Regions from separate parts of the Sporosarcina jeotgali genome, predicted to be linked through region 2. Evidence: riboswitches for the same ligand, from Rfam matches in the RefSeq annotation. Region 2 holds a riboswitch; each other region holds the start of a gene.
What was found. Region 2 has a riboswitch for thiamine pyrophosphate ahead of tenA (thiaminase II). Riboswitches for the same ligand answer to the same signal wherever they lie in the genome.

Region 1: linked by a shared signal. The riboswitch ahead of PGH26_RS13130 (ECF transporter S component) and the one ahead of tenA (thiaminase II) in region 2 are both predicted to bind thiamine pyrophosphate.
Region 3: linked by a shared signal. The riboswitch ahead of PGH26_RS11905 (ABC transporter substrate-binding protein) and the one ahead of tenA (thiaminase II) in region 2 are both predicted to bind thiamine pyrophosphate.

Annotation. Positions count from the first base shown of each region.
Region 1 covers NZ_CP116341.1:2,602,174-2,607,297, forward strand. Annotated here, with positions in the region: gene PGH26_RS13115 (HAD family hydrolase) at 146-787, opposite strand; gene PGH26_RS13120 (alcohol dehydrogenase catalytic domain-containing protein) at 898-2,031, opposite strand; gene PGH26_RS13125 (MOSC domain-containing protein) at 2,183-2,842, shown strand; TPP riboswitch at 2,914-3,023, shown strand; gene PGH26_RS13130 (ECF transporter S component) at 3,116-3,685, shown strand; gene PGH26_RS13135 (ABC transporter ATP-binding protein) at 3,772-5,124, shown strand, end outside.
Region 2 covers NZ_CP116341.1:2,965,366-2,970,489, forward strand. Annotated here, with positions in the region: gene PGH26_RS14995 (SulP family inorganic anion transporter) at 1-228, shown strand, start outside; gene PGH26_RS15000 (universal stress protein) at 255-674, shown strand; gene wrbA (NAD(P)H:quinone oxidoreductase) at 729-1,340, opposite strand; gene PGH26_RS15010 (DUF3238 domain-containing protein) at 1,431-2,630, opposite strand; TPP riboswitch at 2,721-2,828, shown strand; gene tenA (thiaminase II) at 2,946-3,635, shown strand; gene thiM (hydroxyethylthiazole kinase) at 3,632-4,438, shown strand; gene thiD (bifunctional hydroxymethylpyrimidine kinase/phosphomethylpyrimidine kinase) at 4,435-5,124, shown strand, end outside.
Region 3 covers NZ_CP116341.1:2,372,838-2,377,961, reverse strand. Annotated here, with positions in the region: gene PGH26_RS11920 (ABC transporter ATP-binding protein) at 1-358, opposite strand, end outside; gene PGH26_RS11915 (ABC transporter permease) at 339-1,124, opposite strand; gene PGH26_RS11910 (thiamine-binding protein) at 1,121-1,411, opposite strand; gene PGH26_RS11905 (ABC transporter substrate-binding protein) at 1,425-2,420, opposite strand; TPP riboswitch at 2,500-2,604, opposite strand; gene PGH26_RS11900 (YebC/PmpR family DNA-binding transcriptional regulator) at 2,771-3,490, shown strand; gene PGH26_RS11895 (carboxylate--amine ligase) at 3,545-4,765, opposite strand; gene fbpA (Fur-regulated basic protein FbpA) at 4,944-5,093, shown strand.

The DNA of each region.
Region 1 (5,124 bases), 360 kb from region 2:
TTCTAATACGAATGTTCCGTCATATAGTTTCAAAGTTCGAAAGACTTTTCTGTTTACAAGTCTCTTTCCCTAAATTCAAAAATCTAAAAGCGTTCCATCCATTTCGGACAGAACGCTTACTTATTTTGTATGGATTTGTGTTAAATCACTTCAGCAGCTCGTAGTCAAAATCAGCAAACGACTCAATGAGCTGCCCTTTTTCATGGAACGACAACGAACGTGTGACATCGTTCGGGATAATTAAGCAATGCACACCTGCGCTAATTGCCGCAATTGATCCGTTATAGGAGTCTTCCACTGCAATTGCTTCATCTGCCGTCACACCTAATCGTTTCAATGCTACGTTGTAAATGGCTGGATTCGGTTTTACTTCTTCAACATCTTCAGCAGACACAATAATGGGGAAGTACTCTATCAAGCCGTATTGCTTAAGAAACCCTTCAATCCAATTACGATTCGAACTGCTCGCAACTGCCAGGAGCATACCGCGTTCTTTCAACTCCTTCGCTGTTTCCAAAAACCCTTCACGCAACGCTAATTGTTCCCGAATGGTTTCAAATCTCGCATTGACTTGGTCATGAAAAGCAGTTCGATCCATTGGCACATCCAGCGATTGATCGATGAAGTCGAATAGGTCCCCATCTGTTGACCCTACAACTTTCACGAACTCCCCCAATGTTAAATTGAATCCATGCTGCTCTTTCAAAATTTCCTGATATATATCAAACCATGCTGACTCTGTATCGATGATCGTCCCATCAAAATCGAATATAACTGCCTTCTTCACAACTGATCCCCATTTCCTATACGTACTCTATCTTCTGTCTCATTATAGGGGGTGCGGCTCATTTGGTCGAACAAAAAAAGTGCGATGAGCAAACATCGCACTTTTCTAAATTATGGTTGGAATAAAACTTTGATACAGCCGTCTTCTTTTTTATCGAAAATGGAATACGCATCAGCGGCATCTTCAAGCTTCACTTTGTGTGTAATAATATCGGTTGGATCGAATTCGTTCTCTTCGATTTTTTTATAAAGCTCAGGCATCAAATGGATAACAGGAGCTTGCCCCATTTTAAGAGAAACGTTTCTAGTGAAGAAATCACCTAGCGGGAAATTGTTGGCGTCTGTTGCATAGACACCTGTAAGTTGGACTGTGCCGAACTTACGAACAACTTCTGAAGCCGTTACTATCGGGCTGATGGTTCCAAATTGGTTATCACCATTCGAACCGAATGTTTCACCCGGCTGAACAGTTCCATCCATTCCTACACAATCAATGACAACGTCTGCGCCGCCCTTCGTTTCTTCATGCAGCAGCTTACCGATTTCATCATGTTCTTTAAAGTTATAGGTTTCTACCTTGTTTGTCTTTTTGGCATGCTGCAAACGGTAATTCACATGATCTACTGCAATCACTCGTTTTGCACCTTTCATCCATGCAAATTTTTGAGCCATCAATCCAATTGGACCTGAGCCCATAATAATTGCCGTATCTCCCTTTTTCAATCCACTGTGGATGACACTCCAGTACGCTGTAGGGATGACATCTGAAAGCAGTGCGATCTGTTCGTCTTTCAGTTCGCTATTCTCCGGAACCTTAAAAGACGTAAAGTCTGCATATGGGACACGCAAGTACTCCGCCTGACCTCCCGGATAATTTCCATTCGGCTCCGCAAAACCGAAAAGACCGCCAACTTCTCCGTGAGGATTCGAGTTGTCACATTGACTCTCCATCTGGTGCTGGCAGAAAAAACATTCTCCACATCCGATATTAAACGGAATTACGACACGGTCGCCTTTCTTTAATGTTTTCACGTCCGAACCGACCTCTTCGACAATCCCCATAGGTTCGTGACCAACAACATAATCTTGTTCCGGTACAATTCCACCATGGTAAAGATGTAAGTCTGATCCGCATATTCCACTCGTCGTGATTCTGATAATCACATCGCTATTTTCTTGAATACTCGGTGCTTTCACTTCTTTTGTCACCATCGACTTTTTTCCTTGAAACGTCACTGCTTTCATATTTTCACATCCCTTTACTAAGTTGTTAAGTTTCTACCCTGCCGTTATGTGCATAAAACATAATGAAGAGAAAAAACTTTCATTCCAATGCTCAAACTATTCCTATTGTTTGCTATACTTAAAGGAAACTTTTGTGAAAGTAGGAATTCGGATGACGGCAGCTATACAGATGAGAACTCTCGCAACAGGTATCCCTCAAAAGATTGATACTGCTAAAGGAAGAGAATTGATTACGGGTATTTGTAAGGAAACAATCGAAGAAGTGTTATTGTCTGTTGATGGTTTCAGCGGGGATGATGTAGCGGATAAAAAACACCATGGCGGTCCGGATCGTGCAGTTTGTATTTATCCGCATGAACACTATGCTCTATGGAATAACGAATTTGAATGTGTGCTTCCGTCTGCTGCATTCGGTGAAAATATTACAGTTTCCGGAATGACAGAATCTGAAGTATGTATTGGTGATGTCTTCACACTAGGAGATGCTGTCATTCAAGTGACACAAGGAAGAATCCCTTGCAGCACTATTGATCAGCGGCTTGGTTTACCAGTTATGAAACATATGATTCAGACCGGATTTACCGGCTACTTATGCCGCGTTCTAAAGGAAGGGTTAGTTCGGTCAGATGACAGAATCGCTTTACACACAAGAGATCCCCTTGGAGTCACAGTACTTGAAGCCAATACAACGTATTTCCACAATCCTAAAGATGTGGAAGGGATACAGCGTGTGTTAGCGATTGAGGCTCTTGCTGACGATTGGCGCGACAAGTTCGGTAAACGGTTAGAAACAGCTGTGGCGACCAATTAATCTCTGAAACTAAAAGGTGTTAGAGAGGTTGCCAGAAAATTTCTACTGGTGTATACTCGAGTCACTTACATAACTGACCGTACGGGTGCTTGAGTGAATCAGGCTGAGATAGCAGACGAATCCGCTGCTGACCGCATCTGATCTGGATAATGCCAGCGTAGAGAGCCGTGATCTGAGGATCATTTGGGTACCCGGGAACCCACTCCTCGACCGTCTGCGCTTTCAGACGGTCTTTTTTTGTGAGAACAGAAGCAAAAAAGGAGTTGGAGTTCATTGAAAAAGTTAACATTCACCGATTTACTCATTACGATAATGGTAGGGGTCGTATTCGGGATTCTCATGAAGTTCTGGGATGATCTTTATACCGTCGTCAAACCGATGATTCCGGTTGCGAGACAGTTGCTTTATGGAATGTGGTTCATGAATGGTGTATTTGCATTCTTGCTTATCCGTAAGCCGGGTGTCGCATTGATTGCCAGTATTGCAGGTGCAGGTCTTTCTGCATTTATCGGACATGGCTTGGAAGTTCTGATTTATGGGTTTGCTCAAGGCCTTGCCGCAGAATTGCTGTTTGCCGCATTCCGTTATAGAAAGTTTTCGATGGTAATTGCGGGGGTTGCGGGAGTATTCTCATGTGCTGCAAGTTTCGGATTGGACATGTTTTACGGATATGCGGACTTGGAAACTTGGGCGCTCGTTGTAAAGTATGGGTTGCGTGTAATCAGTGCGTTCATCTTTACAGGGGTATTCGCAGTTCTGATCGTTCGTGCACTCGAAGCAACAGGTGTGACGCAATCCATACGACCCGTGGCGAAAGAAGAATATTCGCTGCTGGACAGGTGATTTGAATGGAAACTTTCATCACCCCACAACGAGAGGCTGCGTTCACTATAAGGAAGTTGCGATTGAAGTTTCCTGGAGAGGAATCCTTGTTATTCAAGGACCTCTCTTTCTCAGTCCGTAAAGGTGAAAAAGTGCTGCTGCTCGGTCCTAGCGGTTGCGGCAAGTCAACGCTGCTGCAAGTTGCCAGCGGCATCGTCCCGAATTCCTTTGAGCTGCCAATGAAAGCAGAAAAACTTGAACTTCCGGATTCATGGGGATTTGTCTTCCAAGATCCAGATACACAATTCTGCATGCCTTATGTAGATGAGGAACTTGCGTTTGTACTCGAAAACTTGAACGTCCCTCGCGAAAATATGCCAGAGTTGATTATTGACGTGTTGCAGCGGGTAGGGCTTCATCTGACAGACATTCACACGCCCATTCTCGAACTTTCGCAAGGCATGAAACAACGGTTAGCCTTAGCATCCGTATTGCTGATGGACCCTGAAGTACTATTTCTGGATGAACCATCTGCCCTTCTCGATCCTGAAGGAACAGAACAAATTTGGACCTCCATTCAAGCGGCAACAGCTGAGCAGACTGTTGTCATTGTGGAACACAAAATTGAACAGATTGCTGAGTGGATTGACCGTGTCGTTCTGTTTACGGATGATGGAATGATTTTGGCAGATGGTCCACCCGATTCGATTTTCAAAGTTTATAAGGAAGAACTCATTCAATATGGGATTTGGTATCCGGGAGTATGGGAAGACTATTTGGAGTCAAAAGCGTATAAGAAGTTGAATGAAAATCGTTCATCTACACGTACGTTTGAAGTTCTTCATGCCGAAGAATTTAACGGGTATCGCGGGCAGAAATCCGTTATTCACGTGCCAAGTGCATCGATCAGCCAAGGTGCTTGGGTGGCGATTCTAGGAGAGAACGGTTCCGGGAAGAGCTCGCTGCTGTTATCGCTTATGCAGTTATTAAAAACGTCAGGCGCGCTGCGTGTGAATGGCGAGCCCATTGTACAAAAGAAGCGCAGGAAAACCCTTCCTGCAGGGCTATCGCTCGTCTTTCAAAACCCTGAGCTTCAATTTGTCACGAATTCGATTATGGATGAGTTAACGATTTCGTTGCAAAAATCATCTTCGGCGGAAGCGAATCGCCATGCAGAGGAAATGATTGAGCTGTTCAACCTGCCCGTCTCAGGTGACCGCCATCCGTATCAGTTATCCGTCGGGCAAAAGAGACGATTGAGCGTTGCAACTGCGCTAACTTCTTCAACCGGCATATTGTTGTTGGATGAACCGACATTCGGGCAAGATGCACGTAATACGTTCGGGATGCTGGAAAAGTTGGAGTCGTTACGAAGGAATGGGATGACGATTGTGATGGTGACGCATGATTTAGAAATTGCATCGCATTTCGCGACAGATCATTGGACAGTTTCAGATGGC
Region 2 (5,124 bases):
AAAGGTCAATTATTCTTTGCATCCGTTGAGAAATTCCATGATTCGTTTCATATGGATGAAACCACTGGTACCATCATCCTCGATTTTACAGATTCACAAGTATGGGATGATTCGGCAGCTGTCGCTGTTACGAAAGTGACGGAATCCTATCGCAGCAAGGGTTTGAATGTAACAATTATCGGATTAGGGGAATCCAGCAGGCGTCTGCTCAACGAGCTCATGACCTGACTCTATTGATCAATGAGGTGGCAACGATGTATCAGACAATCATGCTCGCTGCAGATGGATCTGAAAACTCCATTCGCGCAGCTAGAGAAGCTGCCCGGCTTGCTAACTGTTCAGATGACTGTACGATTACAATTGTATTTGTCGCTGATTTTGACAAGGCTAAAGAATCTGTCCTGCACGCAGAAAGTAAGGACTCGCTGGACCTGACACGCCGAAAGCAACTAAAACCTGTGGAATTGGTCCTTCGTGAATACGATGTCCCTTACAACGTACAAATTCTGCATGGCGAGCCTGCACCTGCGCTGATCGACTATGCGCATTCAGAGTCGTTCGACCTTGTTGTAATCGGAAGTCGAGGGCTTAGTTCTTTCCAAGAAATGATTCTCGGCAGCGTCAGTCATAAAGTGATGAAGCGCTTAAGATGTCCTGTATTACTCGTGAAATAGCAAAACCGTCACCCGGGTGGGTGACGGTTTTGTTATTTTCTAGAACGATCTAACTCATTCCATATGCTGAAGTGCTTTAGCAACAGTAACTGTTCTCTTCGCTTGATAGTCCACTGCCGCTTTAATGGCTTGTCGATCTGTTTTCATTTCGCCGTCTTGTGCAACCGCAACACTTGTTCCGTAAGGGTTTCCTCCCGCTGCAAATAACACTGGATCTGTATAGCCCGGTGCCGCGACAATTGCTCCCCAATGGTACATCGTCGTATAAAGCGATAAAATTGTTGCCTCTTGTCCGCCGTGTTCGTTTTGTGCGGACGACATTGCACTCACTGCTTTGTTTGCAAGTTTGCCTTGAGCCCATGATCCCCCAACAGTGTCGATAAAACTTTGTACTTGTCCAGGAATATTTCCAAATCGTGTTGGCACACTAAAAATAATCGCATCTGCCCATTCCAGATCTTCCGGGGTCACTTCTGGAATATCCAGCGTCGCGTCATGATGTTTTTTCCATGCCGCGTTGGATTCGATTGCCGCTGCAGGAGCCGTTTCCTTCACTTTTAATAACTTTACTTCAGACCCCGCTTCTGCTGCCGCTGCTGCCGCCCATTCTGCCAGCTGATGATTCGTACCTGTTGAACTGTAATAAACAATCGCTGTTTTTGTCATATTCGTCCCTCTCCCTTTTATCTTGAATTCAAGATAAATATAATTGATTACCCTATCATTGTCAAAAGTGCTGCCTAAACACGAGTTGCCTTAATTGATATTGGAAAAACGCCAATACTGATATGCTGTAACACCGCTCATATAAGCAAGTCCTTCACTGCGACTTTGGTGAACAGGAATCCATCGATGGGTCTCCCCTTTTTTTAGATAAATTTCATGATTTGGAGACTGGTCATGGAAACCCGTGAGGTCAAACGTACCATTCCTCCTCAATACGGCCATCACCTCGTAGTTGATATCGGGTGCAGTTGTAAGAGGATTGCCAACAGCGTGTTCCAAAATGAATCGCGACTCGTTTCGATTATAATTTGACTGCTTTAAAAAAATCCCTTCATCTGTAGCTGTTTCAGAATCCCGAATTTCTTTATCTAATCCATAAGCAACACTTTCTCCGACCTTCTTTGTGAAAGTGATAGGCTGATCCGGATTGTTTGCAGTGATCTCTATATCTACAAATGTCCGATAGTTATCTGATTCGGGGTCGAACTTTCGATTATCCCCTTTAAAATATCGATTCGGGGATAGGACGTTCGGATTCTCAAGGATGTCATCTTCCAGAAAAGTTTTGTAACGGAAAGACCAATGGTTAACTGGTTCAGGTTTATGATAATCACGAATTGAAGCCAATAATGCTGTGGGCTTGTCAATAGATTTCATTATCGTGAAACCTTCAATATTAGCAGGCCGTTCATTCTCTTCTGGCAAGAAGACCCCTAACGCTTTGGCGATGAAAGAGCGGGCGTTGTTAAAAGTTTCTTCAGATTGAGCAATTGGTCTTTCACAGTAAACTGCGTACGTAATTGGCTCATCTATATTGAAATCCCGATCGATGTATCGATTTGAATCCACTTGAGCAAGCTGTTCACCATTACGATAAATCGTATACGTTTCAGTATTACTCAGTCGTTCCCAAGACAAAGCAATCTGTGTACGTGCGATGATGGTGGTCATGACAAGTGATTGAAGAGGATTGCTTTTGTTCTTCTCCACGGAAAACGTGGACGTCTGCATGACGATTACATCTTTCACTTCATCATTTACATGCCGTTCAATTGTATATTTATAAAATGTATCCGCTAAAATGTCTGTATCTTGAAAGTCAGGGGATGTACCTTCGTAGATGTGCTCGCCGTCTTTATACACATGATACGTTCCGCCTGCATCGTCCCAATCAAACGCAATCCGCCCAACTTCGTGGGTAACAGATGTAATTTCAAAACGCTGCGACATTACATAGCCTCCTTTTTACGTAGTAATTGTATTTTGCCCTTATTGCCAATTTTTAAAACTATGGTATAGTGAGGGGGAAAACTGAAAACGATTGCCCACTGGGGGAGTCTTTGTAAAAGACTGAGACGCGTATAGATATGCGGACCCTTGGAACCTGATCTGGCTCATACCAGCGGAGGGAAGTGGATCGCAAATGGACACGTCTTTTTTCGGGCAGATCCCTGAAAACTTCCTATAACGCGAGCCGCTCCTTCGACTGATGAGTCGATTGGGGCGGCTTTTTTTCGGTTCATTCATCGAAAGGGGCGGTTTTAAATGACATTTTGTGAAGAAGTTCGTAAGCTTTGTAATGAAAGCTGGGAGGCTAGTTTCAATCATCCATTTGTCCAGCATTTAGCGGCAGGGACACTGCCTGAAGACATTTTCAGATTTTACGTTCTTCAGGATTCCTATTACTTGAAGCATTTCGCAAAAGTCCATGCACTGGCTGCAGTCCAAGCGAAAGATTTACCGACCACACAACGCTTTGCGCAACACGCTGAAGAAACATGCGGTGCTGAAATTTCACTTCATGAAGGGTTCTTTGAATTGCTTTCTGTTTCGGATAAGGATCTCTCATCTTTTCAGGCTGCGCCAACAGCGTATGCCTATACTTCACACCTCTATCGAACCGCAATGACTGGAAATCTTGCGGATACACTAGCGGCATTACTTCCTTGCTATTGGCTGTATTACGAGATTGGTGAACGATTGAAAAACGCTGAGCCGAATCATCCGATCTACGATAAATGGATTGCGACTTACGGGTCAGAATGGTTTGAACAAGCCACACGCGAACAAATTAACCGCATGAACGAGCTGGCGGATTCTGTTTCTGCTGAACACCGTGAAGAACTGAAAGCACATTTTGTGAAAAGCAGTCATTACGAGTTGCAATTCTGGGAAATGGCTTGGACGAAACAACAATGGGAAACAGATGGTGTAACGGAGGTTTCAGTTTCATGAGACAACAAACTATTCTTAAGAACCTCAGACAGACAAAACCATTAGTCCATTGCATGACAAATAGTGTAGTTGCTAATTTCCAAGCAAATGGCTTATTAGCTCTTGGAGCTTCTCCCATCATGGCCGATTCCTTGGAAGAATCTGCGGAAATTGCTGCCATTTCTTCTTGTACTCTTTTGAATATAGGAACACTGGATCCAACAACAGTCAATTCCATGATTGCAGCTGGAAAGAGTGCAATCCAACATGGTCACCCTCTCATTCTCGACCCTGTTGGAGCAGGCGCTACTGCGTTTCGCAAGCAAACTGTGAATCATTTATTAGATACCTTGGACTTTTCGTTAATTCGAGGAAATGCGGGCGAAATTGCAGCTATTGCTGAAGTTGCATGGAATGCAAAAGGAGTTGACGCTGGAAGCGGTGACGTTGATATTACAGATGCAGCGAAGCAAGTTGCTCTGCGGAATAACTGTTTAGTCGCTGTTACTGGCGAGACCGACCTAGTTACGGATGGAGAGCGTGTGATTCGGATATCAGGCGGACATGAACTAATGCCGCTCGTTACCGGTTCCGGGTGTCTTCTAAATGCTGTCGCCGGAGCGTTTTTAGCAGTTAGTCAGGCGGATGCTCTTCATACAGCAGCGGAAAGTCTTGCGTTTTATAAAAAGGCTGGTGAAATCGCAGCAGAGCAATCATTTGGACCTGGTGATTTTGCTATGAATTTCTTAAATACGCTTCATTCCACAGAATCCTCTGATGTTACCGATGATCAATTCCAGTACGAACAGGAAGTGATGTCATGACATCAGCAGCGTTAACGATTGCCGGTTCCGATAGCGGGGGCGGTGCGGGAATTCAAGCGGACTTGAAAACGTTCCAGGAACTAGGTGTATTTGGCACATCGGCATTGACGGCAATTACAGCTCAAAACACATTAGGCGTCCATGCTGTACAGCCTGTGGATGCAAGAATTGTTGCAGCTCAAATACAGGCGGTTCTCGATGATTTACCCGTGAAAGCGATTAAGACCGGAATGTTATTCTCCGCGGAAATCATTCAGTCCGTTGCGCATGAACTAAGAGCATATTCAGCAATCCCGCTTGTTATCGACCCCGTCATGATTGCAAAAGGCGGAGCGTCATTATTGCAAAACGAAGCCGTGGCTGCTTTGAAAGATCAGCTGCTCCCTGCAGCGACACTGATTACACCAAACATTCCTGAAGCTGAAGTATTAACCGGTCAACTGATTCGTTCAGAACGCGACATGGTACTTGCCGCAAATACGCTGCTGTCCATGGGGTGCTCTGCAGTTCTATTAAAAGGAGGGCATCGTGAAGATGTCCCTTATGCAGAAGATTTGTTCTTGACGGCAAACGGTGAGCACTTTCTAATGCGATCAAAGCGAATTGAAACACGACATACACATGGAACAGGATGTACATTTGCTGCTGCGATTACTGCCGAGTTGGCGAAAGGTCATTCATTGGAA
Region 3 (5,124 bases), 590 kb from region 2:
CAGACAATCCTGCACTTTTAATAAGCTCCATTGTTTTGGAGCGATCGAATTTAGTACCGGCAATTTCAGAACTCAGTTCAACATTTTGAAGGACAGTCCGCCATGGAAAAAGCGCAGGACTTTGCGGCATATAACTAATGTGTCCGCGGGAATCATTCAGAACTTTGCCATCCAGCGAAATCGTCCCGGCGTCAGGTGTATACAGCCCGCCAATCAGCTGAAAGATCGTGCTTTTTCCGCTGCCTGAAGGTCCGACTATGGAAACGAATTCTCCTTCCTTCACAGACAGTGAAATGTCTTGAAGGACATGATTAGCTCCGTATGATTTCGATAGGTTGTTAAGAGCGAGTTGACCCATTCGATTCATTCCCTCCTGAACTGCGCCAGCGCAAGACGCTTTTTTCAATGGCTAAAATTATTCCGAAATACGTTAAGCTTAAAATCATAATCAGCACAATAGCAACGAAAACGCGATCCGTTTTGAACGACGAAGAAGCGAGTGTCATGTAGACACCGATTCCTTTGTTCGCACCGAGCCATTCAGAAATGACAGCCCCCATGACACTGTATGTCGCTGCGATTTTCAGTCCGGAAAACAGAGAAGGCAATGAGTGCGGCCACTGCAATTTCCAAAAAATCTGGCGGTTGCTTGCACCGATCATCTTCAAGTAGTACAGCATATCCCGGTCTGTTTGTCTGAATCCATCCAGTGCCGCAATCGTGACAGGGAAAAAACAGACAAGAACAATGACAATCACTTTAGGAAGCATCCCGAACCCGAACCAAATAACGAGGAGCGGAGCGAGTACAATGACGGGAATATTTTGCGATAAAATCAGAAGCGGATAAAATGCTTGCTGAAGAAATGGAATGCGGAACAATACAATCGCAACCCCGATCCCTACCGTAATGCCGACAAGATAGCCAGTTGCTGAAAGAGTGATTGTGGACAAAATATGTGAGACGTACAATGAATAGCCTGTAAAAGCCTCTTCAGCAATTTGAGTAGGTACGGGAAGGAGCCAAGCGGGGACATCGAAAATTCGAGCAGCCCCTTCCCAAATAACGAGTAAAAGGATGAAGACCACGAGTGGCCGCCATCCTTTGTTCACTGCCGATTTCATCTATACTTCTCCGTCAGTTTATCCATAGATGCCCCTTTGGGGTTGCTGTAGATTTTCACTTGAGAAATGACACTTGACGCCCCTAATTCCGTCATGCGCGTGTTCATCTTTTCAATAATGTGAAGCAAGTTTCCAAGTTCACCTTCCATAGTCGTTTCAAGTGGTGCAACACGGTAGGGAACACCGGATTGTTCGATAACTTCAATTGCTGCATCCACGTATGGAATGACGTCTTCGCCATTCGGTGTTTTCGGGATTATTTGAATACTGACAAGGGCATTAGCCATGATTAGTTCCTCCTTAGTTGGGTAAAAACTCGTTTGTAAATGCATCTTTTGCGTTGAATTCACCTTCAAGCAAGTCGTTCTCTTCCATCCATTGTGCGTAATTTTCCCATGTTTTCAGCTGCTGTTCACCAAAACGAGGTGCATCATCCTGATATTTGGGAGAGAGCCATTGCTGACTTTTTTTGACGAGCTCAGGATCTAAATCCGGAACGGCTTTAATTAAGATATCCGCAGCTTCTTCAGGATGATCTATGGCAAACTCATACCCTTTTACAGCAGCCGCAACAAATGCTTTCACCTTCTCAGGATCTTTTGCAATGAGTTTTTCATTTGTTGTGATGACAGGTGTATAGTAATCCAGTTTTTCGGAGTAATCTTTTAAATATTGCATGTTCAGTTCCATCCCGCGCTGTTCCGCTTCGATGCCTGTCCAGCCGTAGTATACCCAGGCCAGGTCGATATCCCGCTGAATAGCTGTGAAGAAATCGGAAGAACCCATGTTGATGTATTTCACTTTACTGCTATCTCCATGATCTTTTTCCATCAGCGATTCAACGACAGCCTGTTCGACGGGTGCACCCCAGCCGCCATAATTTTTTCCTTCAAAGTCTTTAGGCGATTCGATGCCTTCTTCTTTTAACGAAGCAAATCCAGATGTATTATGCTGGATGATTGCTGCAATCGAAACGATGGGAATTCCAGCTGCACGGGCTTCTGTAAGAGCCTCTTGTGCTCCGATACCGAAGTCCGCTTTTCCTGATGCAACGAGCTGGTCAGCACCGGCTTCGCCCGGAAGCATGATGTCCACATCCAGTCCCGCGTCTTTAAAGTATCCTTTTTCTTCCGCAACATATAAACCGGTATGATTCGTATTAGGTGTCCAATCGAGTGCGAAATGGACCTTTTGTGCGGTTTCTTTGTCCGGGTTGCCAGACGTGCCTGGTTCTTTTTCTGCACCGCATGCTGTCATAAGCGAAGCGGCAAATAAGACTGTTAGTATTCGTTTCAATGAAATCCCCCTCCTGGAGTTTCACACTGCAACAAAAAACGTGCGCTCCCAATCTTCGGGAGCGCACGTCACATAATCATTATGAAATGAATATGTTCCCTCCGCTGGCGTTACCCAGATCAGGTTCAAAGGGTCTGCATGTATCCTGCATCTCAACCGGTGTCCGGTACCCCTACATATTGTCAGTGATGAAGTTGTATTGTAGTCATTTATTATTTTGCCATACTTATCTGAAACTAGCAAGTGTCGCATATTCAACGTTTTTTACTTTCCGCAATGAATTTAGTCATGATATACTAAGAAAAGGATATTAACCTCTGATTCATCCAAACAGAAAGCGAGTGGTCAAAATGGGCCGTAAATGGAACAATATTAAAGAAAAGAAAGCGTCAAAAGATGCAAACACGAGCCGGATCTATGCAAAGTTCGGTCGCGAAATATATGTAGCAGCAAAGCAAGGGGAGCCGGATCCGGAATCGAACCAAGCTCTTAAAATCGTCTTGGAACGTGCGAAAACGTACAGTGTTCCAAAAACAATCATTGAACGTGCTATTGAGAAGGCAAAAGGCGGCGGCGAAGAAAGCTATGACGAGCTTCGTTATGAAGGATTCGGACCAAACGGATCGATGGTCATCGTCGATGCGTTAACAAATAACGTGAACAGAACAGCTTCGGAAGTACGCGCAGCATTCGGTAAAAACGGGGGTAACATGGGCGTAAGCGGATCTGTCGCTTACATGTTTGACCATACTGCAGTTTTCGGAATTGAAGGAAAGTCTGCAGATGATGTTCTCGAACTTATGATGGAACACGATGTAGATGTCAATGACATTAGTGAAGAAGACGGACACGTATTAGTATACGCAGACCCAACTGCATTCCACGAGGTTCAAGAGGCATTTAAGTCTGAAGGAATCACTGATTTCACAGTCGCTGAACTGACAATGCTTGCCCAAAACGATGTCGAGCTGGACGAAGCATCTGCTGAGCAGTTCGAAAAAATGATCGATGCAATCGAAGATTTAGAAGACGTGCAGCAAGTCTATCACAACGTAGATCTTGGAGAATAAAACATACGAAAAAGCGACAAGAGCAGTTCTCAGCTCTTGTCGCTTTTTTTGCTGTCACCAATTATTATTTCGATACTTCTTATAATAATTGACCTGTCTCAAGAACAAATAAAGCTTGCGCTTCAAATGCTTGTCCCCTTTGTAGAACAATGGGTTCACAAACTTTCTCTGCTTCAGCAACCGTTTAATATCCCGTTTAACCGCCTTGTTCGTTACGAATTTCTTAAGAACAATTTTTGGAACTACCGTGAACAGGAACGGCTCATTTAGTAACACAAGCGGCTTTTGCTTGTGGTAAATCAGATCATCTACAAAATAGCTCGCCATATTATGTCCAAGCGCAGTCGTATAATAACTGGAACGGCCTTGTCGGATATTCACTTCAAATACTTTGAATTTTTTATCACGCGGGTCATACTTCAAGTCAAAGTTTGCGAAGCCCTGATACCCGACGGCTTCTAAGAAGTTTTTCAACTTGTACATCATTTCTTCGTTATATCTTGTAATTACAGCGGTGTAGTTTCCGATTGCCGTCACTGTATGTTCCTGTAAAACAACTTGTGCAAACGTAACGAGCTGAGTTTTTCCAGCAGAATCTGCATAGATCACAGAATCCCACATATATGTATCATCGCCGGGGATGAAATCCTGAATGATGAGTTCTTCGTTATAGCCGCTGTTTTTCACTGTTTCAATAACCTGATTCAATTCCCCAAGAGAATTCACTTTGTACACTTTTTGCTGTCCAGCAAACTTATTTTGGTTGTAGACAACTGTATCACTTGGCTTCACAATCACAGGATAATTCATATGCTCACTGAAAGGACCATCGGCTGCGCAATCGTAAAAGAATGTGAGGGGAGTATCGATTCCGTGTTCTTTACACAGCTTATAAAAGTGAGACTTAATCTGTAAATTATCCATAAGTTCACGATTGATATAGTTAAATGTGAAATATTCCCTTAAACGTTCTGCATGTTCAATGATGAGTCGCACGTACAAATCATTCGTACCGACAAGCAATAACTCGCGGCCGTCTTCTTTGTATTTTTTACTGATTTCAATAAGAATATCTGCAAATTTGTTTTCATCAGACAGCTCGTTATTCAATTCGATTTTGTGAGGAATTGTGCTGAGTTGCGTAAATGATAAAGGCTCTTTTCCGATTAATACTGGATGGATATGGTAGGCTTCGTGAAAAGAAATTGCCATATTGTATGCGTTCATGTCCGTACCGATAATGATTGGCAAGAACGGAAGTTTTTTTGCGTTCATGGTATCCTCCTAAAATGCGATGGAATTGTCGTACATAATTGTTCTCCCTTCTATATTACATGGAAAACACATTGGGATACAACAGATAGCCTAGGAGAGAGTGCGCCTCAACAGGTTTATAAATAGTACATAAAAGGAATACTGAAATATAGATCCGGTTCAAGGAGGAACAAGCACCATGTTGAAAATTGAAGAAACCAAAATGGATATGAAGCGTGAGGATGTCATCCAGCGACTAGTGGGGCGGGGGATTTTCAAGATTGATGGAAAACAGCTCTATGAACTGCCATTACTTCTATTAATGAAAGAATACTATAAGTATATATGATTATCAGTACCGGTTGAGGAGACAATCCCTT